3 regions of the Luteibacter sp. 329MFSha genome follow, and region 2 is predicted to be linked to each of the others. Evidence: predicted binding sites of a transcription regulator. Region 2 holds the regulator's gene; each other region holds the start of a gene.
What was found. Region 2 encodes HrcA, which represses chaperone genes, less so after heat shock. Its sites were predicted from a motif close to TTNGCACTCNNNNNNNNNGAGTGCNAA; they were not measured.
Positions count from the first base shown of each region.

Region 1: the regulator HrcA is predicted to act here: its motif matches at 2,514-2,540, upstream of rpoH (RNA polymerase sigma factor RpoH).
Region 3: the regulator HrcA is predicted to act here: its motif matches at 4,253-4,279, upstream of BMW54_RS12175 (co-chaperone GroES).

Region 1 is NZ_FOJE01000003.1:202,665-210,332, reverse strand. It holds gene ftsX (permease-like cell division protein FtsX) at 1-780, shown strand, start outside; gene BMW54_RS14930 (response regulator) at 799-1,638, shown strand; gene ung (uracil-DNA glycosylase) at 1,635-2,339, shown strand; gene rpoH (RNA polymerase sigma factor RpoH) at 2,572-3,432, shown strand; gene BMW54_RS14915 (response regulator transcription factor) at 3,518-4,198, shown strand; gene BMW54_RS14910 (sensor histidine kinase) at 4,176-5,549, shown strand; gene BMW54_RS14905 (efflux RND transporter permease subunit) at 5,643-7,668, shown strand, end outside.
Region 2 is NZ_FOJE01000001.1:1,496,669-1,504,336, forward strand. It holds gene dnaK (molecular chaperone DnaK) at 1-1,304, opposite strand, end outside; gene grpE (nucleotide exchange factor GrpE) at 1,434-1,967, opposite strand; gene hrcA (heat-inducible transcriptional repressor HrcA) at 2,055-3,113, opposite strand; gene recN (DNA repair protein RecN) at 3,249-4,919, shown strand; gene BMW54_RS06615 (response regulator transcription factor) at 5,038-5,667, opposite strand; gene BMW54_RS06620 (MASE1 domain-containing sensor histidine kinase) at 5,755-7,374, shown strand.
Region 3 is NZ_FOJE01000002.1:175,973-183,640, reverse strand. It holds gene glnE (bifunctional [glutamate--ammonia ligase]-adenylyl-L-tyrosine phosphorylase/[glutamate--ammonia-ligase] adenylyltransferase) at 1-33, opposite strand, end outside; gene BMW54_RS12185 (LTA synthase family protein) at 209-2,101, shown strand; gene groL (chaperonin GroEL) at 2,184-3,827, opposite strand; gene BMW54_RS12175 (co-chaperone GroES) at 3,911-4,204, opposite strand; gene cutA (divalent-cation tolerance protein CutA) at 4,403-4,726, shown strand; gene BMW54_RS12165 (protein-disulfide reductase DsbD family protein) at 4,797-7,025, shown strand; gene BMW54_RS12160 (TlpA family protein disulfide reductase) at 7,022-7,555, shown strand; gene BMW54_RS12155 (DUF1415 domain-containing protein) at 7,552-7,668, shown strand, end outside.

The DNA.
Region 1 (7,668 bases), on a different contig from region 2:
CTGCTGCTCGACAACGTCCAGCGCATGGGCGACGCCCTCGGCCGCAACCAGTCGATCAGCGCCTTCCTGAAGCCCGGGCAGAACGCGGGCGTCGCCGAGACGGCGGCCTCCGCCCTGCGCGGACGCCCCGAGGTCGCCGACATCGTCGTGCGGACGCCGAAGGATGGCCTCGACGAACTGGCGGAAGTGCAGGGTTTCTCCGGCGCGTTGCAGTCGCTCGACGCCAACCCCTTGCCGTACGTGCTCTCGGTGCAGCCGAAGGCCGGGTTATCGGCGGACGACGTCAACCGGCTGGTCGAGGCGATGAAGGCGACGCCAGGCGTCGACATGGTCCAGGAGACCGGCGCGTGGCGGCAGCGCCTCGACGCCCTCGTCGGCGTCGGTGGCCGCGCCGTCGGATTGCTCGCGTTGCTGCTGGGCGTGGCCGCGTTGCTGGTCGTCGGCAACACCATCCGCGTGGACATCCAGAGCCGCAGCGCCGAGATCGGCGTGCTGCTGCTCATCGGCGCGAGCCGTCCGTTCGTGCGCAGGCCTTACCTGTATGCCGGCATCTGGCTCGGTTTCCTCGCCGGCGTGCTCGCCGTCGCCCTGGCCGTCGTGCTCGAACTGGCGATGGCCGGACCGGTCGGGCGGCTCGCCGCCGCGTACGACGGCAGCGTGAGCTTCGGCGCACTCCCCGCGTGGCTGCTGCTTTCGGTACCCTTCGCGTCTGCCGTGCTGGGGTGGCTCGGCGCACGTCTCGTCAGTGCGAGGCAGATCCGCCGCGCCGCGGCGGGCTGAGAGGGAAGGGGGCTTAGGGTGGGATCTCACATCGGTTCGGGTGTCGCCGGCGCCACGCCACGCATCCTGCTCGTCGACGGCTCCAAGGTCGTCCGGCAGCTGATCGCGCGCGTCGTCGCGGCCGAGGTGCCCGGCGTGGAAATCGTCGGTGCGGCCACCGGCGCGGAAGCGCAGACCGAACTGCAGCGGGGCGTCTTCGATTTCGTGACCGTCGCCCTGCGCCTGCCCGACATGGACGGCCTCGAACTCGCCCGCTTCGTGCGCGAGGCCACGCCGCAGATCTACATGCCCATCGTCGTGGTGTCCGGCGACGTCGAGGCGCGCCTGCACCGGCGCGAACTCGGCGAGTTCGTCACCGACTACTTCGACAAGTCGCTCGGCTTCGGCGCACTCGCGGAGTTCATCCGCGGCTACGTGCGCCCCGAGGGCGGCGCCGAAGGTGAAGTGCTTTACGTGGAAGACAGCCGCGTCGTCGCGCTGGCCACGCGGCGCATGATGGAGAAGTACGGCCTGACCGTGCACCACGTCATCAGCGCCGAAGACGCGCTCGAACACCTGCGCGCGGCCAGGGATCGGGGTGACGTCGGCGCCGACGTCGTGCTCACCGACGTCAGCCTCAAGGGCGAGCTCACCGGCGGTGATCTCGTCGAACGCATCCGCAACGACTTCGGCTACGGCAAGGGCCAGCTGCCCACGCTGATCATGACCGGCGACGAGAACCCGGCGAACCAGGCGGCGCTGCTGCGCGCCGGCGCCAACGACCTCGTCGAGAAGCCCGTGGAAGAGAAGCTGCTCATCACCAAGCTGCTCTTCCAGCTGCGCGTGGCCCTGCATCTCCGCGACCGGGTCGAACATTGAACGACCGCGTGAAGCTCGAGCCGAGCTGGAAGGCGCGGATCGGCGATTACCTCGACCGTCCCGACATGCTGGCGCTGTCGGCGTTCCTCCGTGAGGAGAAGGCGCGGGGCAAGGAGATCTATCCGCCCGGTCCCGAGATCTTCAACGCCTTCGCGCACACGCCGTTCGACGCGGTCCGCGTGGTCATCCTCGGCCAGGACCCGTACCACGGCCCGGGGCAGGCGCATGGGCTGAGCTTCTCGGTGCGGCCCGGCGTGCGCGTGCCGCCTTCGCTGCAGAACATGTTCAAGGAGATCGAGGCCTGCCTCGGCATCCCGCGCCCCGACCATGGCTGTCTGACGCCATGGGCCGACCGCGGCGTCCTCCTGCTCAACGCGGTGCTGACCGTCGAGGCCGGGCAGGCGGGTTCGCATCAGGGCAGGGGCTGGGAAGGTTTCACCGACGCCGCCGTCGACGCGCTCAACCGCGGGCGGGACGGCCTGGTCTTCATGCTCTGGGGCAGCCACGCCCAGAAGAAGGGCCAGCTGATCGACGGCAAGCGCCACCTGATCCTTCGCAGCGTGCATCCGTCGCCTCTCTCGGCCCACCGTGGTTTCCTCGGCTGCGGTCACTTCGCGCAGGCCAACGCCTGGCTGGAAGCCCGCGGCGAGCAGCCGATCGACTGGTCGCTGCCGCCGCGCCCGGGAATCGCCGCCCTTTAATTGGTCCGGCGGAGACCCATATTCCTATGTGGAACAGCCACCTGGCTGGGAGCCCCCCCCGGCTTCCGGCCTGGGGTTGCCGTCTCTCCCCTGAATGCCCCGAACCTCCCTCTGGACACCTGCCCGCTATTTCTGTACTATGGCGTACAGTTAACCGATGAACTTCGGGCTGGCTTAGCACTCTCATTCCGGGACTGCTAATCTGCATACAGACTTTCAGGAGGTTCCACACATGTCCCAAGCCCTCGCCACCCGTAACTACGGGCTACCGAGCGTCGTTGGCAGTCTGGATTCCTATATCTCGGCCGTCCATCGCATTCCGGTGCTCAGCCTTGACGAGGAGCAGTCGCTGGCGCGCCGCTTCCACGACGACGCCGATCTCGACGCCGCCAAGCAGCTCGTGATGTCCCACCTGCGTTTCGTGGTCCACGTCGCGCGCGGCTACAACGGCTACGGCCTGCAGCTCTCGGACCTGATCCAGGAAGGCAACATCGGCCTCATGAAGGCGGTGAAGCGTTTCGATCCGGACCAGGGCGTGCGCCTGGTCAGCTTCGCGGTCCACTGGATCCGTGCCGAAATGCACGAGTTCATCCTGCGCAACTGGCGCATCGTGAAGGTCGCCACCACCAAGGCGCAGCGCAAGCTGTTCTTCAACCTGCGCAAGAGCAAGAAGCGCCTGGGCTGGATGAACGCCGAAGAGGTTCGCGTGGTCGCCAACGACCTGGGCGTGCCGGAAGCCACCGTGCGCGAGATGGAATCGCGTCTTTCGGGCCGTGACATCGGCTTCGAGGCGCCGACCGACGCGGACGACGACGAGAAGCCGGCCCCGGCCGCCTTCCTGGTCGACGAAGGCGCCGATCCGTACGACAACCTCGCCGAGGAAGACGCCAGCAACAACCAGATGGGCGCGCTGTCGTCGGCCCTGAGCAACCTGGACGAGCGCTCGCGCGACATCATCCAGCGTCGCTGGCTGGCTGAGGAGAACAAGGCCACGCTGCAGGATCTCGCGGACGAATACGGCGTGTCGGCCGAGCGTATCCGCCAGATCGAAGCGAACGCCATGAAGAAGATGCGCGTCGCCATCGCCGCCTGACCGGAGCGATTGGCGTAACATCCGGACGGCCCCGTGCTTCGCGCGGGGCCGTTTTCCGTTGGTTCCGAAGGTGGAGTGCAGCCGGATGCCCAGGGCGCTGGTCATCGAAGACGACGAAGTGACCGCCCGCGACATCGTCGCGGAACTCGGTGCGCATGGTCTCACCGCCGAGTGGGTCGCGAACGGCCGCGACGGCCTCCAGCGCGCGCTCGCGGACGGCTTCGACATCATCACCCTCGACCGCATGCTGCCCGGCATGGACGGCATCGATGTCGTTTCGGAGCTGCGCGAGCGCGCGGTGGACACGCCGGTGCTGATGATCAGCGCGCTGTCCGACGTGGACGAGCGCGTGCGCGGCCTGCGCGCCGGTGGCGACGACTACCTCACCAAGCCGTTCGCACCCGACGAACTGGCCGCGCGCGCCGAGGTGCTGCTGCGCCGCCGTCGTCCGGCCGCGAACGAAACCCGGCTGCGCGTCGCCGACCTCGAACTCGACCTCGTGCGCCACGACGCCGTACGCAACGGCCAGCCCCTGACGCTGCTGCCCACCGAGTTCCGCCTGCTCGAATTCCTGATGCGCAACGCGGGCCAGGTGGTGACGCGGCAGATGATCTTCGAGCACGTCTGGGGTTTTCATTTCGATCCGGGTACCAACGTGATCGACGTCCACATCGGCCGCCTCCGTCGCAAGATCGACGGGGCCGGCCAGTCGCCGCTCATCCGCACGGTGCGCGGCTCGGGGTATGTCCTTGCGCCCGCTGACTGACGCCTGGCGTTCCGCCACCTCGCGCCTGATCATCATCTATGGCGCGCTCTTCGCCATCTGGTGCGTGATGCTGCTGGGCGTCGTGCAGTGGGAGGCGTCGCGCTACCTGAGCAACGTCGTCGACCAGATGCTCGTCGCCCGCATCCATTATCTGGAGAACACCGATACGCACCGGCTGCCGGCCACGGTGGAAGCGGCGAGCGAGATCGACATCCAGGGTTACATGTGGGTCGGCCTGTTCGACGCGCAGGGCAGGCGCGTGGCCGGCAACATCGCGTCGGTGCCGAAGCAGCTCACGGAAGACGGCGTCGTGCAGTCGGTCAACGCGACGCTCGACAGCCCCGGGCGCAAGCTCGACGGCGCGCGCGCACGTGCCATCACCCGCGTGCTTCCCGGCGGCGAGCGCCTCGTCGTCGCGAAGGAGAGCACCACGATCGACAGCCTCGGCGCCATCATCCGCCGTGGCGCGCTCTGGGGCCTGACGCTCACGCTGATTCCCGGCCTCCTCGGCGGCGTGCTCATCGCACGTGGCCCGGCGCGTCGCATCCGCGCGATCCAGCAGGCGATGGAGCCGATCCGCGAGGGCGACCTCAGCGTGCGCCTGCCGGTCAGTCGCAGTGGCGACGAAGTGGATCTGCTCGCTGCCACGGTCAACACGACGCTGACGGAGATCGAGCGCCTGCTCGGCGAGGTCAAAGGCGTGACGGACAACATCGCCCACGACCTGCGCACGCCGCTGACACGCATGCGGACGCGGCTCTACCGCCTGCAGCAGCAGTTCGAGGGCAGGCCCGAGGGCGAACAGCTCGAAGCGTGCGTCGCCGAGATCGACACGGTGCTCGGCCGCTTCCGCGCGCTGCTGCGCGTTTCCGAGCTCGAAGACCGCCAGCGCAGCGCCTGCTTCGCTTCGATGGATCTTGGTGCCGTGCTGCAGAACGTGCATGAGTTCTACGCCCCGCTCGCGGAGGATCGCGGGCAGTCCTTCGAACTGACGGTGGGCAAGCTTCCGCCGCTGCGCGGTGATCCGCAGCTGATGTTCGAGGCCTTCGCGAACCTCGTCGGCAACGCCATCAAGTTCACGCCGAACGGCGGCGCGGTGCGACTCGTCGCGTCCACCGATGCGAACGGCGGCGCGCGCGTGGACATCGCCGACACCGGCCCCGGCATCCCGCCCGACGAACGCGAGGCGGTGTTCCGCCGGTTCTACCGGGCCGACGAGACCCGCGCCAAGCCCGGCTGCGGCCTGGGGCTCGCGATCGTCAGCGCCATCGTGCGCCTTCACGGCTACTCGATGTCGGTCGGCGGCGACGAGCGCGGCGCGGTGTTCTCGGTGAGCTGCCCGGCCGCCTGATCGCGGCCTTCTAAATAAATCTTAACTACGCCGGAAAAGCGCAGGGGCGCAGAATTCGCCGCGACGCAACATCGCGCTCGGAATCCGTCCCCCATGATTGGCATCGTCCGGATCGCTCTCACGCGGCCGTATACCTTCGTCGTTCTCGCCCTGCTGATCCTGATCGTGGGACCGCTGGCGGCGCTGCGCACGCCGACGGACATCTTCCCCGACATCAAGATTCCCGTGATCGCGGTGGTCTGGCAGTACACGGGCCTCCCGGCCGACCAGATGGCCGGTCGCGTGTCGTCGCCGTTCGAACGCGTGCTCACGACCACGGTGAACGACGTCGAGCACATCGAGGCGAACTCGATCCAGGGCTTCGGCATCGTCAAGATCTTCTTCCAGCCCACGGTGGACATCCGCACGGCGAACGCGCAGGTGACGGCGGTGGCGCAGACGCTGCTGCGCCAGCTGCCGCAGGGAACGACGCCGCCGCTGATCCTCAACTACAGCGCGTCGACGGTGCCGATCATCCAGCTGGCGCTGTCGGGCCAGGGGCTTACCGAGCAGAACCTCGCCGACCTCGGCCAGAACATCATCCGCCCGCAGCTGGTCTCCGTGCCGGGCGCGGCGATCCCTTATCCGTATGGCGGCAAGACTCGCCAGGTGCAGATCGACATCGATCCGCCGGCGCTGCAGGCGCGCGGTCTGTCCGCGCAGGACGTCGCCAACGCGCTCGCGGCACAGAACCTCATCACGCCCGTCGGCACGCAGAAGATCGGGCGCTACGAATACACGCTGCAGCTGAACAACTCACCCTCGGACATCGACGAGCTCGGCAACCTGCCGATCAAGGTGGTCAACGGCGCGACCGTGTACATCCGCGACGTCGCCCACGTTCGCGACGGCTCGCCGCCGCAGACCAACATCGTGCACGTCGACGGCGACCGCTCGGTGCTGATGACGGTGCTGAAGAACGGCTCGGCGTCCACGCTGGCGATCATCAAGGGCATCAAGGACCGCGCGGCCGCCATGAAGGACGCGCTGCCGCCGAACCTCAAGATCGCCCCGATCGGCGACCAGTCGCTGTTCGTCAGCGGCGCCATCGAAGGCGTGGCACGCGAGGGCGTGATCGCCGCCGCGCTGACGAGCCTGATGATCCTGCTGTTCCTCGGCAGCTGGCGCTCCACGATCATCATCGCGACGTCGATTCCGCTGGCGATCCTCGGCTCGATCGCCGCGCTGTCCGCGATCGGCGAGACGATGAACATCATGACGCTCGGCGGCCTCGCGCTCGCGGTGGGCATCCTCGTCGACGACGCCACGGTGACCATCGAGAACATCAACTGGCACCTGGAGCAGGGCAAGGACGTCGAGACGGCGATCCTGGACGGCGCCGCGCAGATCGTGACGCCGGCCTTCGTCTCGCTGCTGTGCATCTGCATCGTGTTCGTGCCGATGTTCTTCCTCGAAGGCGTCGCGCGTTTCCTCTTCGTGCCGATGGCCGAGGCGGTGATGTTCGCGATGATCGCGTCCTTCATCCTCTCGCGCACGCTCGTGCCGACGATGTCCAAGTACCTGCTCAAGCCGCACACGCACAACGATCCGCACGGCGAGCACGGCGCGCCATCGCGCAATCCGCTGGTCCGCTTCCAGCGCGGATTCGAGAAGCGCTTCGAGAAGATGCGCGCCGGCTACCACGTGCTGCTCGAGACGGCGCTGAATCACCGCAAGGTGTTCACCATCGGCTTCATGGCCTTCGTGCTGCTCTCGTTCCTGCTGGTGCCGATGCTCGGCCGCAACTTCTTCCCGTCGGTGGACTCGGGCCAGATCCTGATGCACGTCCGCGCGCCGATCGGTACCCGCGTGGAGGAGAGCGCGCGTCTGTTCGCCGAAGTCACCGATGCCGTCCGCAAGATCATTCCGAAGGACGAGCTCGGCACCGTCGTGGACAACATCGGCCTGTCGACCTCGGGCATCAACACCACGTACAACAACACCGGCACCATCGGCTCGTGGGACGGCGACATCCAGATCGCGCTCAACGAGGACCATGCGCCGACCGCCGACTACGTGCGCGAGCTGCGCGAGAAGCTGCCGCGCCAGTTCCCAGGCGCCACCTTCTCGTTCCCGCCCG
Region 2 (7,668 bases):
TGGTTGTCATCGGCCGTGGAGAAGACCTGCGAGGCCTTGGTCGGCACCGTGGTGTTCTTCTCGATGAGCTTGGTCATCACGCCGCCCATCGTCTCGATACCGAGCGACAGCGGGGTCACGTCGAGGAGCAGGACGTCCTTGACCGAACCGCCCAGCACGCCACCCTGGATCGCGGCGCCGACGGCGACGGCTTCATCCGGGTTGACGTCCTTGCGCGCTTCCTTGCCGAAGAAGTCCTTCACGGCTTCCTGCACCTTGGGCATGCGGGTCTGGCCACCGACGAGGATCACCTCGTTGATGTCCGACACGCGCAGGCCGGCGTCGTTCAGCGCGGTGCGACAGGGTTCGATCGTGCCCTTGACGAGGTCTTCCACCAGCGACTCGAGCTTGGCGCGGGTCAGCTTGATGTTGAGGTGCTTCGGACCCGAGGCATCGGCCGTCACGTACGGCAGGTTGACGTCCGTCTGGTGCGCCGACGACAGCTCGATCTTCGCGCGCTCGGCGGCGTCCTTCAGACGCTGCAGCGCGAGCTGGTCCTGGCGCAGGTCGATGCCCTGCTCCTTCTTGAACTCTTCGACGAGGTAGTCGATGACGCGGTTGTCGAAGTCTTCGCCACCCAGGAAGGTGTTGCCGTTGGTCGAGAGCACTTCGAACTGCTTCTCGCCGTCGACGTTGGCGATCTCGATGATCGAGACGTCGAACGTGCCGCCGCCGAGGTCGTACACCGCGATCTTGCGATCGCCCGTGGCCGTCTTGTCGAGACCGTAGGCCAGCGCGGCGGCCGTCGGCTCGTTGATGATGCGCTTGACGTCGAGACCGGCGATCTTGCCGGCGTCCTTGGTCGCCTGGCGCTGGCTGTCGTTGAAGTACGCCGGGACGGTGATGACCGCCTCGGTGACGGCCTCACCGAGGAAATCCTCGGCCGTCTTCTTCATCTTCATCAGCACCTTCGAGGAGATCTCCTGCGGCGCCATCTTCTTGCCGTCGGCCGTCTGCACCCACGCGTCGCCGTTCTCATGCGCGACGATCGCGTACGGGACGAGCTTGATGTCCTTCTGCACTTCCGCGTCGGTGAACTTGCGGCCGATGAGGCGCTTCACCGCGTAGAAGGTGTTCTTCGGATTGGTGACGCTCTGGCGCTTGGCCGGCGCACCGACCAGGACTTCGTTGTCCTTGGTGAACGCGACGATGGACGGCGTGGTGCGATCGCCTTCCGCGTTTTCGATGACGCGCGCGGTCGTACCTTCCATCACTGCGACGCAGGAGTTGGTCGTACCGAGGTCGATGCCGATGATCTTGGCCATTGAAGTTACTCCGTATTCCTAAGCGGCCCCCGCGGCCGCGACTGTTTGTGAAGTGGGGCCCGGCCCCATCGATTCAATACCTTGTGAGACTCCCCGGCGGCGCGGAACACGCGACGCGCGGGGCTTCGTTCAGTTGTCGCGCACCACGGCGACGAGCGCCGGACGCAGCAGACGATCGTTGAGCACGAACCCCTTCTGGACGACGGCCACCACGGTGCCCGGCGCGTGCTCGTTCGACTCGACCGAGCTGATCGCCTGGTGGTGTTCCGGATTGAACGGCTGGTGCAGCGGATCGACCACGCTCAGGCCGTTGCCCTGCGTGACCTTCTCCAGCTGCTTGAGCGTCAGCTCCAGGCCTTCGCGCAGCGTCTTCGCATCGGCCGACTCGTTGGTCAGGCCGAGCGCGATGCCGTCGTACACCGGCAGCAGCTCGCCGAGCAGCTTCTCGTTGGCGAAGCGACGGGCCTGGTCGAGGTCGCGCTGGAGGCGACGGCGCTGGTTCTCGATCTCCGCCCGCTCGCGCAGCACGGTCTCGCGCGCGCTGGCGAGCTCGGACTCGAGGGCGCCAAGCTTCGCGGTGAGCGCGTCCAGATCGGCATTCATGCCTTCGGCCGCGCCGCCGTCCTGCGCCGGATCCGGCACGTGGGGATCGTTGTTCTGCATGCTTACTCCAAATGTCAGCTTACCGGCCCGCTCCATGGAGCGGCCGAACATTCGCGGGAAATTACTAAACCCGCCTCCCGAGGCGGTTTATGAGGTCGCCGCGGCGCGATTCAAGGCGTCGCTGAGCAATCCCGCCGTGGCCTGGACCACCGGAATCACCCGCTCATATGCCATACGCGTCGGTCCAATAACTCCGATCGCGCCGAGCATGCGGCCGTTCGTGCCGTAGGTGGCGGTGACGATGCTGCATCCGTCGAGGGCGGAGAAACCGGACTCCTCGCCGATGAACAGGCGCACGCCGGGCGCCTTGACGCACATTTCCATGAGCTGGAGCAGGTCGCGCTTCTGCTGGAAGGCGTCGAAGAGGTCGCGGAGCCGGTCGATGTCGGCCAGCTCGGAATAGCCCATCAGGTTCGTCTGCCCGCTGACGAGGACGTCGTCGGCGTCATCGCTCGCGAACGAGGCGGTGGCCAGTTCGACGGCGGCCGCCAGCATGCGGTTCAGCTCGCCACCCGCCTCGCGCAGTTCGGAGACCAGGTGGGCGCGGATGTCCGCCAGGCGGAAGCCGGCGAACTGCGCGTTGAGGTAGTTGGCCGCCTGCTCGAGCTCGCTGGCGTCGATCGGCCGGGCGAGCTGGACCACGCGGTTCTGGACCTGGTTGTCGGAGAACACCAGGATCACCAGCACGCGGGCGTCGGGCAACGAGACGAAATCGATGTGGCGCAGCGGGAAGTCGCCCTGGCGCGGCACGGTGACCACGCCGGCGAAGTGGGTCATCGCCGAAAGCAGGTTGGAGACGTTGCCGAGCAGGTCGCGCGTGGTCGTCTGGTGCGGCGGCAGTCCGCCCTGCAGCCGGGCCATCTCGTCGCGCGGCAGCGGTTTCAGTTCGAGCAGGCTGTCGACGAACAGGCGCAGGCCGCGCGGCGTCGGGATGCGGCCCGCCGACGTATGCGGCGACGCGACCAGTCCGGCGTCCTCGAGGTCGGCCATGATGTTGCGGATGGTCGCCGGGCTGACTTCCAGGCCGGAGGACCGCGCCAGCGTGCGCGAGCCGACGGGTTCGCCGTCGGACAGGTATTGGGAGATCAGGGTCCGCAGCAGCCGGCGCGCGCGAGCATCGATGTCGTGACCGGAGAACGGATTCATGCGCCTGGGCGGGTGGTGGAGGGATCGGATCGTCGCGCTATCAATAAGGTCTGGGGCTCCGGCTTGCAAGTCTCGGCTTCTGCGACGCCGCTGCCGCTACAATCGGCGCGATTCCATCCGCCACCACCGGTGCCCATGCTCACCTCGCTCTACGTCCGCCAGTTCGCCGTCGTCGAAGAAGCCGAGGTGGCCTTCGGCCCGGGCCTCACCGTGGTCAGCGGCGAAACCGGCGCCGGCAAGTCGCTGCTGGTGGACGCCCTGATGCTGCTCGCGGGCGCGCGCGCCGACAGCGGCATGGTCCGCGCGGGCTCCGACCGCGCCGAGCTGGCCGCCGAATTCGACCTCGCCGGCCTGCCCGAAGCGCTCGACTGGCTGCGCCAGGAAGAACTGGACGACGGCGAGACCTGCCAGCTGCGCCGCGTGATCCGCACCGAGGGCAGCTCGCGCGGCTGGATCAACGGCCGCCCGGCGAGCCTCGCGCAGATGTCGGCGCTGGCGGCGCTGATCGTCGAGATCCACGGCCAGCACGAACACCAGGCGCTGCTCTCGCGCCAGCACCAGATGGCGCTGCTCGACGCCTACGCGGGTAACGAGGCCCTGCTCGCCGACGTGCGCGAGACGGCGCGCGCCTGGCGCGAGGCCGTGTCGCGCATCCGCGCGCTCTCGGGTGGCGACGACCGCGAGCACCAGATCGACCTGCTCAGCCACGAACTCGAGGAACTGGACCGCTGGGCGCTCGCGCCCGCCGCACTGGAAGACCTCGAGACGCAGCATCGCCGCCTCGCCAACGCGGGCCGTCTGGCCGAGGGCGCGAACGGCGTGGTCGAGATGCTCGACGGCGAAAGCGAGTTCGCCATCGGTCGCGCCCTGCTCCGCGCCCACGCCGAGCTTTCGCGGCTGGCCGAACTCGACGCCACGCTCGCCCCGACGCTGGAACTGCTAGACAGCGCGCAGATCCAGGTCGGCGAAGCGGTCGACGGCCTCAGCCGCTACGCGCAGGACGTCGAACTCGACCCCGAGCGCCTCGCCGAGGTCGACACCCACCTCACCCATCTGCACGATCTCTCGCGCCGCTACCGGCTACCGATCGAGGAACTGACGGCGAAGGCCGAGGAACTGCGCGGGCGCCTGACCGAACTCGAAGGCGCGGGCGACGCGCTCGAACGCCTCGGGCGCGAGCGCGACCGCCTGCGCACGGCGTGGGACGCCGCCGCCACCGCCTTGTCGACCGCCCGTCGCGACGCCGCCTCGCGCCTCGGCACGGCCGTCGCCGCGCTGATGGGCGAACTCGGTATGGCCGGCGGTCGCCTGGAGGTGTCGCTGGAACCGGCCGAAGCCGACGATCCGGATCCGCAGGGCCGCGAGCGTTGCGAGCTTCTCGTCAGCGCCAACCCCGGCCAGCCTCCGCGTCCGCTGCGCAAGGTGGCCTCGGGCGGCGAACTCGCCCGCATCAGCCTCGCGATCGAAGTCGCCACGTTGGGCAACGACAACATCGGCTGCATGATCTTCGACGAGGTCGACACCGGCATCGGCGGCGCCGTGGCCGAAGTGGTCGGCCAGAAACTACGGGCGCTCGGCGAGCGCGTGCAGGTGCTCTGCGTCACGCACCTGCCACAGGTCGCAGCGCAGGGTCATTCGCACCTGAAGGTCGCCAAGGAAAGCGACGGCGAAGCCACCCGTACGCGCATCCATTCGCTGGACGCCGCCGGCCGCCGCGACGAACTCAGCCGCATGCTCGGCGGCGTGGAAATCACGAAGGAAACCCGCGCGCACGCGAAGAAGATGCTGGACAAGGCGCAAGGCTGAAGCCCCTCCCTTGTGGGAGTGGCCCCGGCCGCGACAGCTTTTCGCCAGATGGAACAGGCCCTGTAGCTCTTCGCGAAGAGCGGTCGCGGCCAGGTCCGCTCCTACGACGGCGGAAGGGTCAGGCGCGGATCAGGCCGCGCTCCTGCGCCATCCGGTACAGATCCAGCTCCGACCCGGCGTTGAGCTTGTTCATCACCGCCGCCCGGTGGATGTAGATCGTCTTCTGCCCGATCCCCAACTCGGCCGCCACCTGCTTCGGCGCGCGGCCGGCAGCCAGCAGCAGGAACACCTCGCGCTCGCGCGCCGTGAGCCGGTTGAACGGATCGAGGTCGGCGGTGGTGCGGCCCGAACGACGCTCCCGTAGGTCCGAACTCAGGTACTGATCGCCCCCGAGCACCGAGCGTACGGCCGCCACCAGTTCCTCCGGCGCGACGCCCTTGGTCACGTAACCGCGCGCGCCGCGACGCAAGGCCTCGGACACGTAAGGCTCGCCGTCGTGCATGCTCAGCACGACGATCTTCATGCCCGGCGCGATGCTGCCCAGATGCTCGATCAGCGGGAGGCCGCTGCCGTCCGGCAACGAGAGATCCACCGCGACCAGATCCGGCCGGTGCTGGGTGACCGCGTCGACCGCCTCGTCGGCGTTGCGGGCTTCGGCGACGACGTCCAGATCGGGTTCCAGCTCGATGAGCCGCTTGAAACCCTCTCGAACGATGGCGTGGTCATCTACAAGGACGATTCTTGGCATGGACAGAATGTAGCAGGCTCTCCCGACGCGTGCGTATGGGCTCGCCCGATGCGTCAGCCCGCCTCATGCGCCGTGTAACATTCTGGAATGCGCTTACTCGGCTCCTCCCGCTTCGCCGGCCCCCTCTTCGCCATCGCCTATGCGCTCGCCTGGGTGATGCTCTGGCCGACCGAGCAGCCCTACTGGGTGCTGCCCTTCGGCCTTCGCTTCGGCGCCCTGCTGCTGATGCGCACGCGGGACTGGTTCTGGATCCTCGGCGCCGAGATGTTCGCCAGCGCGTTCTGCGAATGGCGCAGCGGCCTGCCCATCGGCGGCGCGGGGTTCGTGCTCGGCGACGCGCCGGAACCGCTGATGGTGGCCGCCTGCCTCTGGCTGCTGCGGCGCGCCCACCTGCACGCCAGCCTCAACACGCCCGAGGACGTCGCGCGCCTGCTGCTCTCGGCGATGGTCACGGCCACGGTCGCCACCGCGGGCAATGCCGCGATGATGGCCTCGATGCACCCGGCCGCCCCGGTGGAGATGCTCGGCACCACCTTCGGCAGCGACCTGCTCGGCGACTATCTCGGCGTGCTGCTGGTCGTGCCGGTCATGGTGCTGGTGTTCCGCGAGCGGCCGACGCGGACGGCCATGGCGGAACTGCTGCTCGACGGCCTGCTGGTGATGCTGCCCTCGCTCGCGATCCTCATCACGCTGGCCGAGTATTCGCCGCAACCCCAGTTCGCCCGCGTGCTCTCGCTGGCACCCGTGCTGTTCTTCGCCTTCCGTCACGGCTGGCGCGGCGCCGGACTGGCGATGCTGATCACCAGCGTGGGCCTCAACGTCACCGAGGACATGATCGGCCGGGGCGCACCCACGGCCGCCGCCCACCTGTTCCTCGCCGTGGCCGGCACGGGCACGCTGATGCTCGGCGCGGCCACCGACGCCCTCCGCCGCAGCAGCGAGCGCGTGGCCCAGCAGAACACCCACCTGGCCGCCGCCAACCAGCGCCTCGACCAGCTGGCGCGCCAGCTGCGCGATGCCGCGCGAGGCAACCTCCAGGCCGAGGAAAACCTGCGCAGGCACATGGCGGCGGAACTGCACGACGAGCTCGGCCAGAACCTCACCGCCATCCAGACCCATCTGAAGCTCGCGCAGAATCGCCTGGGCAACGCGGGCCTGGACGACATCGGCACGTCCATCAACGGCATCCTCGGCCACATGCGCCGGGCGCTGCACAAGATGCTCGACAGCCTGCGCCCCTCGGTGCTGGACGAGTTCGGCCTGCTGCGCGCGCTCGACGAGGGCCCGATCCGCGACATGCTCACCGCCGCGGGTATCCACTACGTGACAGACCTGCGCGGAGACCCCCGGCTGCTCGACGACGACACCCTGACGGCCATCTATCGTGTCGTCCAGGAGAGCGCGACGAACGTCGTCCGCCACTCGGGTGCGCGTCGGATGATGCTGCGCCTGCGCATCGGGCTACGCGACAGCGGGCCCGTCGCCATCCTCGACATTCGTGACGACGGCGCAGGCCTTCCGTCAACGCCCCGACCCGTCCGAACCGATGGCGGAGGCCGTGGACTGCAGGGAATGAGCGACCGGATCACCGCCCTCGGGGGGCTGTTCAGAATCCGCCCGGAGCCCGTGGGGCTTCACCTGCGGGTGCTGCTGCGCAGCACAAGTATCGGTTCTGACATAGGAAATTTTCCGATACCGGGGGCATGAACGCTTCGTTAGCATCCCATTATCGATGTGGGGGAGCCGCCGTCGAGAGACGGTGAGCCCAGGTCGGTCGTGGGGACGATCGGCCTGATGAGGCGACAGGATGTCGGCCTCGCCGGTGCGACATGGCACCCCGTGTACCAGCGAGCAACTCGCGGTCCACGGGCCATGGAAACGCCGGATCAAGCCGCCGGTGGACAGGAGTCCACCGGCGGCGTTTTTATGTGCGCTACCCGTAGGAGCGCGCCCTGCGCGCGACATCTTCTCGCGACCCGCTCCCCGGACCGGCTCGGCCCA
Region 3 (7,668 bases), on a different contig from region 2:
GCTCTCGCGCTGAGCAGGCGTCGTGGCATTCATCAGGCGGTCATTGTGCACTACCCGCGACGGACGGCGCTGCGACGCCTTGCGCGAGCTTTCCGACGCGTGGGGGCGCGATTCTTCGCCGCTTAGTCATATGACAGTCTGACAACCGATTCATGTCCGCTGCGTTACAGTCCACGTCCCTTGCGACAGGGGCCGAGCAGAGGACGTTATGACTTTCGATTCATCGCGTTGGCGCGACGTGACGACCCGGGCGGCGCTGATCGCCTGCCTTGCCGTGGCGTTCGTCCTCTACACCGGCTTCCTCGACGGTAACCCTGGCGTTTCCAGCATGGCGTGGGCGGAACGCCCGTGGCACCTGTTCGCCAACGCGCTCCCGGGACTTCTTCTCGCCTCGCTGCTCCTCGTGCTGACACGCCGCGCATGGCTGTCCTTCGGCGTGGCGTTCATGCTGCAGGGCGCGGTGCTCGCGGTGAGCGCGATCAAGATGAAGAATCTCGGTTCGCCGCTGTTGCCTGCCGATTTCCGGATGATCGAGCAGCTGAAGAACGGCGGGCTGCACCTCCTCGGTGGCTACCTCCCATCCGATCCCCTGCCCTACCTCGCGATCCTCGCCACCATCGCGCTGATCGTCGCGCTCGCGCGCTACGAGCCGCCCCTGTTCGCCCGCCGCACGCACGGCCGCCGCCTCGTGACGGGCCTCGCCGTCGCGGGCCTCTTCGGCACCCTGCTCGCGGGCGTGCCGGCGTGGACGGCGATGTACGGAAAGGACCGCCTGGGCATGCAGCCCTGGTCCGCGGCGAGCAACGCCGACCTCAATGGCGTCGTCACCAACATCATGCAGTTCCGGCTCATGGGCGCCGGCAAGGCCCGCAAACCCGACGCCGCCGAAGCGACGCGGTTCATCGCCGACGCCGACGGCGACCTGCGCGCGCACATGGCGTCCGCCGCCACGAACGCGCGACAGACTCCCGACATCGTCGTGGTGCAGAGCGAATCGTTCTTCGATCCGGCGATCGTCAAGGGTCTCGACGACCAGGTGTTCGCTCCGAATCTGCATCGTCTCGCCGCGCAGGGCAGTGCCGGCAGGCTGCACGTTCCGACATATGGCGGCGGCACCATCCGCACCGAGTTCGAGGTGCTCACCGGACTCTCGCTCCGTTACTTCCCGACGATGCAGTTCCCGTATCTGCAGATGCACGCGGGCGTCGTGCCGGGCATGGTTCGCACGCTGCGCTCGCACGGTTACGAAACGATCGCCGTGCACGGCAACGACGCCGCGTTCTGGAACCGCACGACCGCCTTCCGGACGCTGGGCTTCGACCGCTTCGTTTCCCAGCCCGACTTCCCGAAGGGCTTCCGCCGGGACGGCGAATACATGGCGGACAGCGCGATGACCGACGAGATCATGGCGCAGCTGAAGGATTCGGGCCCGCCGCGGCTCGTGTTCGCGATCAGCATGGAAGCGCATGGCCCTTACGACAAATCGATCAACATCGACGAAAAGGAGCGCGACGCGATCGACGTACCCGACAGGCTCAGCGCCAGCGCGAAGCTCCAGGTCCGCAATTACATCTACCACATGCGCCATGCCGACGCGGAACTGGGCCGTCTCGCGGAGCTGCTGAAGCAACGTGAGCGGCCGACGCTGCTGCTGTTCTACGGCGATCACCTTCCCGCGCTCACCGAGGCGTTCGATACGCTGGGCTTCGTCGACGGCGGCGACATGCTGACCCAGACGGTGCCCTACCTCCTGATCGATGCGCATGCCGACGGTCCGGCGCCGACGCACGGCGATCTCGCCTCGTGGATGCTGCCGGGCCGACTGCTCGAGCAGGCCGGCGTGCACGACGACGCCTATTTCGCCCTGACGCAGGTGATGGCGCCCCGGCTGGCCACGCTGACCAACTCCCTGGGCGAGCAGCCGGCCATCGAAGACCCGATGCTGAAGTACGCGGATATCTCGATGGGGAACATCGCGATGCTGCGCATGAAGCGGAAGCTGGATCCGCTCGTGGCGCAGTACATGACGGTCGGCGCGAGCACCGTCGCGCATCAGCCCGGCGACGAGGAAGCGCAGGCCGCCGCGGGCGCCGAGAACTGATCGACGTTGTCGCCCGTGCAAAAAAAGGGCCTCGCTTGCGCGAGGCCCTTTTCGTTGAAGCGACTGCGTCGGGAAGCGGGACTTAGAAGTCCATGCCGCCCATGCCACCCATGCCGCCCGGGGCGCCATGGCCGTGGCCTTCGTCCTTCTTCGGCAGCTCGCTCACGGCCGCTTCGGTCGTGATGATCGAACCGGCCACCGAGGCGGCGAACTGCAGGGCCGAACGCGTGACCTTGGTCGGGTCCAGGATGCCGAACTCGATCATGTCGCCGAACTCGCCATTGGCGGCGTTGTAACCGAAGTTACCCGAGCCGTCCTTGACCTTGTTGACGATGACCGAAGCTTCGTCGCCGGCGTTCGTGACGATGGCGCGCAGCGGAGCTTCCAGCGTGCGACGGGTGATCGCGATGCCGAGGTCCTGGTCCGTGTTCTTGCCCTTGAGGCCTTCCAGAGCCTTGAGCGCACGGATCAGGGCGACGCCGCCGCCCGGGACCACGCCTTCCTCGACGGCCGCACGCGTGGCGTGCAGGGCGTCTTCGACGCGGGCCTTCTTTTCCTTCATCTCGACTTCCGTCGCGGCACCGACCTTGATCACGGCCACGCCACCGGCGAGCTTGGCGACGCGCTCCTGCAGCTTCTCGCGGTCGTAGTCGGACGAGGTCTCTTCGATCTGCGCCTTGATCTGACCGATGCGCGACTGGATGCGCTCGGCTTCGCCGGCACCGTCGATGATCGTGGTGTTTTCCTTGGTGATCACGACGCGCTTGGCGCGGCCCAGATCGTTGATCGTGGCCTTGTCGAGCTGCAGGCCCACTTCCTCGGAGATGACGACGCCGTTGGTGAGGATGGCGATGTCTTCCAGGATGGCCTTGCGACGATCGCCGAAGCCCGGCGCCTTGACGGCGGCGACCTTGACGATGCCACGGATCGTGTTGACGACGAGGGTGGCCAGGGCTTCGCCTTCGACTTCCTCGGCGACGATCAGCAGCGGCTTGGCGGCCTTGGCGACGGCCTCGAGCACCGGCAGGAGCTCGCGGACGTTCGAGATCTTCTTGTCGTGGATGAGGATGAACGGGTCGTCCAGCTCGACCTGCTGCGACTGCTGGTTGTTGATGAAGTACGGCGAGAGGTAGCCGCGGTCGAACTGCATGCCTTCGACGACGTCGAGTTCGTTCTCGAGGCCCGAGCCTTCCTCGACCGTGATCACGCCTTCCTTGCCGACCTTGCCCATCGCGGTCGCGATGATGTCGCCGATGTTCGAATCGGAGTTGGCGGAGATCGTACCGACCTGCGCGATGGCCTTGTCGTCGGCCGTCGGCTTGGACAGGCTCTTCAGCTCGGCGACGGCGGCCGTGACGGCCTGGTCGATACCGCGCTTGAGGTCCATCGGGTTGATGCCGGCGGCGACGGCCTTGAGACCTTCCTGGATGAACGCCTGGGCGAGGACGGTGGCCGTCGTGGTGCCGTCACCGGCCACGTCGGAGGTCTTCGAGGCGGCTTCCTTCACGATCTGGGCGCCGATGTTCTCGTACTTGTCGGCGAGTTCGATTTCCTTCGCGACCGAGACGCCGTCCTTGGTGACGGTCGGGGCGCCGAAGCTCTTCTCGAGCACGACGTTGCGGCCCTTCGGGCCGAGGGTGACCTTGACGGCATTGGCGAGGGTGTTGACACCCTTCAGCATGCGAGCGCGGACGTCTTCGCCGAAGCGGACTTCTTTAGCAGCCATAAAAATTCTTGCCTCGAAAATTCTTGAATAAGGATGAAAGGGCTATGGAGTCTTGCGACTCGCCATCCGAAGACGCTGAAGAATCAGCCTTCGAGAATCGCCACGATGTCGTCTTCCTTCAGGAAGACCAGCTCTTCGCCGTCGACCTTGATCTCCTGGCCGGCGTACTTGCCGAACAGGACCACGTCGCCTTCCTTCACACCCATCGGGCGCAGCTGGCCGCTGGCGAGCAGCAGACCGGTGCCGGCGGCGATGACCCTGCCGCGGGTCGGCTTCTCGGTCGCGCTGTCGGGGATGACGATGCCACCGGCCGAGACGCGCTCTTCTTCGAGACGCTTGACGATGACGCGATCGTGCAACGGGCGCAGTTTGCTCATGACTTCTCCAAGCATGTGTTTGACGGATAAGGAAATTCGTCCACCCTGTTAGCACTTGGCCAGGGTGAGTGCCAGAATTTTAGCCAGAAGCCGCCCTGGATCGGAAGGGCCTCGGGATGCGCGAGAGATGGCGCCTTGGGCCAACCGTTCAAGGTCCCGGGTTCAAAAAAGGTGCGACAGGTGTCCACAATGCGACGCATGTCCGAACCCGTCGCCATCCTCATCGCCTGCCCGCCCGGCGAACCCGCCGCCACCCTCGCCCGTGGCCTGGTCGAAGCCGGCCTCGCCGCCTGCGTGAACCACCTGCCCGGCGTGCGGTCCACCTACCGCTGGAAGGGCGAGATCGTCACCGAGTCCGAAGACCTGCTGCTGGTGAAGACGCTGCGCGAGGCGTTCCCGGCCGTCGAGGCCTGGGTCGTGGCGAACCATCCGTACGACGTGCCCGAGATCGTCGCGCTGCCGCTCGTGGAGGGCCACGCGCCTTACATGGCCTGGCTCGAAGCCAGCGTCGATGCAAGCTAATCAGGGTAGCGCCGGTCATAATGTCCGACGCCCATCGCGGTTCGTCACCGCACCGATCCACGGAGTCGCCATGACGTCGTTTGCCCGCTTCGCGCGGAACCTGATCGCCGGCCTCGGCCTGCTTGCCGCCCTGCCCGCGTTCGCCCAGGGCGAAGACGACCTGCTCCCCGTCACCCAGGCGTTCCGGCTGACGTCCGACGCGAGTCAGCCCGGCACCGTGAAGCTGCACTGGACGATCGCGCCCGACTATTACCTCTATCGCGGACGTATCAAGATCGTGGCGGCGGAACCCGCGGCCGTGAAGCTCGGCGAGCCGACGCTACCGGACGGCCTGAAGAAACACGACGAGTACCTTGGCGACGTCGAGATCTACCACGGCGACATCGCCGCCACGGTGCCTTACACGCTCGTCGACGCCGGGACGAAGACCCTCGCGCTCGACGTCCAGTACCAGGGCTGCCACGAGGTCGAGCCGAAGATCTGCTATCCGCCGCACACCGAGCACCTGAAGCTCGCGATCGGCGGCCCGTCGACGATTCCCGCCGACACGCCCGTGGCGCCGGCCGCCAGCGCGGCCTCGCTGCTCGGCCCGCCCAAGGCCGTTCCCGGCACCGACGCCGAGCCGCTGCCGGCCGATCAGGCCTTCCGGTTCGAGGCGCTCGTGAAGGATCACGCCAGCCTCCTGCTGCGCTGGACGATGCCGAAGGACTACTACCTCTATCGCGACAAGACGGAGATCAAGGTGACCTCGCCGGCCGGCGTCGCCGCGGGCGAGCCCGACTGGCCGAGCGGCACGGCGCACCACGACGAACACTTCGGCGACACCATCGTCTACTACGACCAGGTGGAACTCCCGGTTCCGCTCACGGGCGCCGGCAACGCGAAGGACGTCGTGCTCGACGTCGCCTACCAGGGCTGCCTGGAGAACGGCGTCTGCTATCCCGTCATGAAGCGCCAGGTGAAGGTCGACCTCGCGGCGGGCACCGCGACGATCGGCGGCGGCAAGGCCGACGATCGGGCGGCCACGCCGGCCGAGGTCGCTCCGACGCCGCCGCCTCCCGGCCTCACGCCGGGCGGCGACGCGCCGGTCGGCATCCTCGCGGCCATCGGCCTCGCGCTGCTGGGCGGTCTCGTCCTCAACCTCATGCCCTGCGTGCTGCCGGTGCTCTCGCTCAAGGCGATCACGGTGCTCGAAAGCGGCGAGAGCCCCGCCGCCGCGCGCCGGCACGCGCTCTGGTACACGGCGGGCGTGCTCGTCGCGTTCGCCGCGCTCGGCCTGGTCATCGTGGGCGTTCGCGCGGCCGGACACGGTCTGCAATGGGGCGCCCAGTTCCAGCAGCCCGTGGCCATCGGCCTGCTCGTCTACGTGATGCTGGCGGTCGGCCTGTCGATGTCCGGGGTGTTCGAGATCGGCGGCTCGCTCGGCAACCTCGGCGGCGGCCTGGCCTCGCGCTCGGGCCCGTCGGGCGACTTCTTCACCGGCGTGCTCGCGGTCGTGGTGGCGAGCCCCTGCACCGCGCCGTTCATGGGCTCCGCGATCGCGTTCGCGTTCGCGGCCTCGTTGCCCGTGGCCTTCCTGATCTTCCTGGCGCTCGGCCTGGGCCTGGCGCTGCCGTTCCTCCTGATGGGCTTCGTCCCCGCCGTCGCCCGCCTGCTCCCACGTCCGGGTCGCTGGATGGAGACTCTCAAGCAGGCGCTCGCCTTCCCGATGTACCTGACGGCCGTCTGGCTGCTCTGGGTGCTGACGAAGCAGCGCGGCGCGGATGCCGCCGCCCTCGTGCTCGGTGGCGGCGTGCTGCTGGCCATGGCCCTGTGGTGGTACGGCCGCAGCCGCGGCGGTCGCCCGCTCGCCTGGGTGTTCACCGGCGTGCTGGCGATCGGCGCCGCCGCCGCGCTGTGGACCGTGCACGGGCTACCTGCGGCCTCGGGCGCGACGGTCACGGCGCAGGACGGCTCCGTGCCGTATTCCCCCGCGAAGCTCGCCGAGCTGCGCGCCGCGGGCACCCCGGTGCTCGTCGACATGACGGCCGACTGGTGTATCACCTGCAAGGCCAACGAGAAGGCGGTGCTCGACACCGACGCCTTCAAGGCGCTGCTGAAGCGCACCGGCACGGTCTACATGAAGGGTGACTGGACCGACGTCAACGCGACCATCGCGGCGTTCCTGGAGCAGTACCACTCGGTCGGCGTGCCGCTGTACGTCGTGTATCCGAAGAACGGTGGCGACGGCCGCAAGCTGTCGACGGTGCTGACCTACGACGGCGTCGAGAAGGCGCTCGAGGCCGCCGCCCATCCATGACGCGGCGACCCACCGCCTGGATCGTCCTGCTCGCCATCGCGGCGGCGGCGACCGGCCTCTACCTCGAGCACCGGCGCGCGCATCCGCCGCCGCCCGCCGGCGTCACGGTCGCGGACGTCGGCGACCTGCCGCCGGACGCGACGTTCGTCAGCGTCGAGGGCAAGCCGCGCCTGCTCTCGGACTGGCGGGGCAAGCGCGTGCTGATCAATTTCTGGGCCACGTGGTGCGCGCCATGCCGTCGCGAAATGCCGCTGCTGAGCGAGAACGCGGGACGCTACCGCGAACGCAACGTGGCGATCCTCGGCGTGGCCGAGGACTCCGCGAACGCGGTGCGTACGTACCTCGCCGAACGTCCGGTCGACTACCCGATCGTGCTGGCGGACAACGACGCGCCCGGCGGCTCGCTCTCCTTCGGCAACATGCGCCGCGTGTTGCCCTATAGCGTCCTGATCGGCGAGGACGGGCGTATCCTGCGGCGCAAGCTCGGCACCTTCAGCCAGGCGGAACTCGACGACTGGCTCGGACGATGAACGACGCACCCACCCAAACGCCCCCACCCTCGCCTGACGAGGCCATCGACGCCACCCGCACCTGGCTGGAACGCGCCGTCATCGGCCTCAACCTCTGCCCGTTCGCCAAGGCC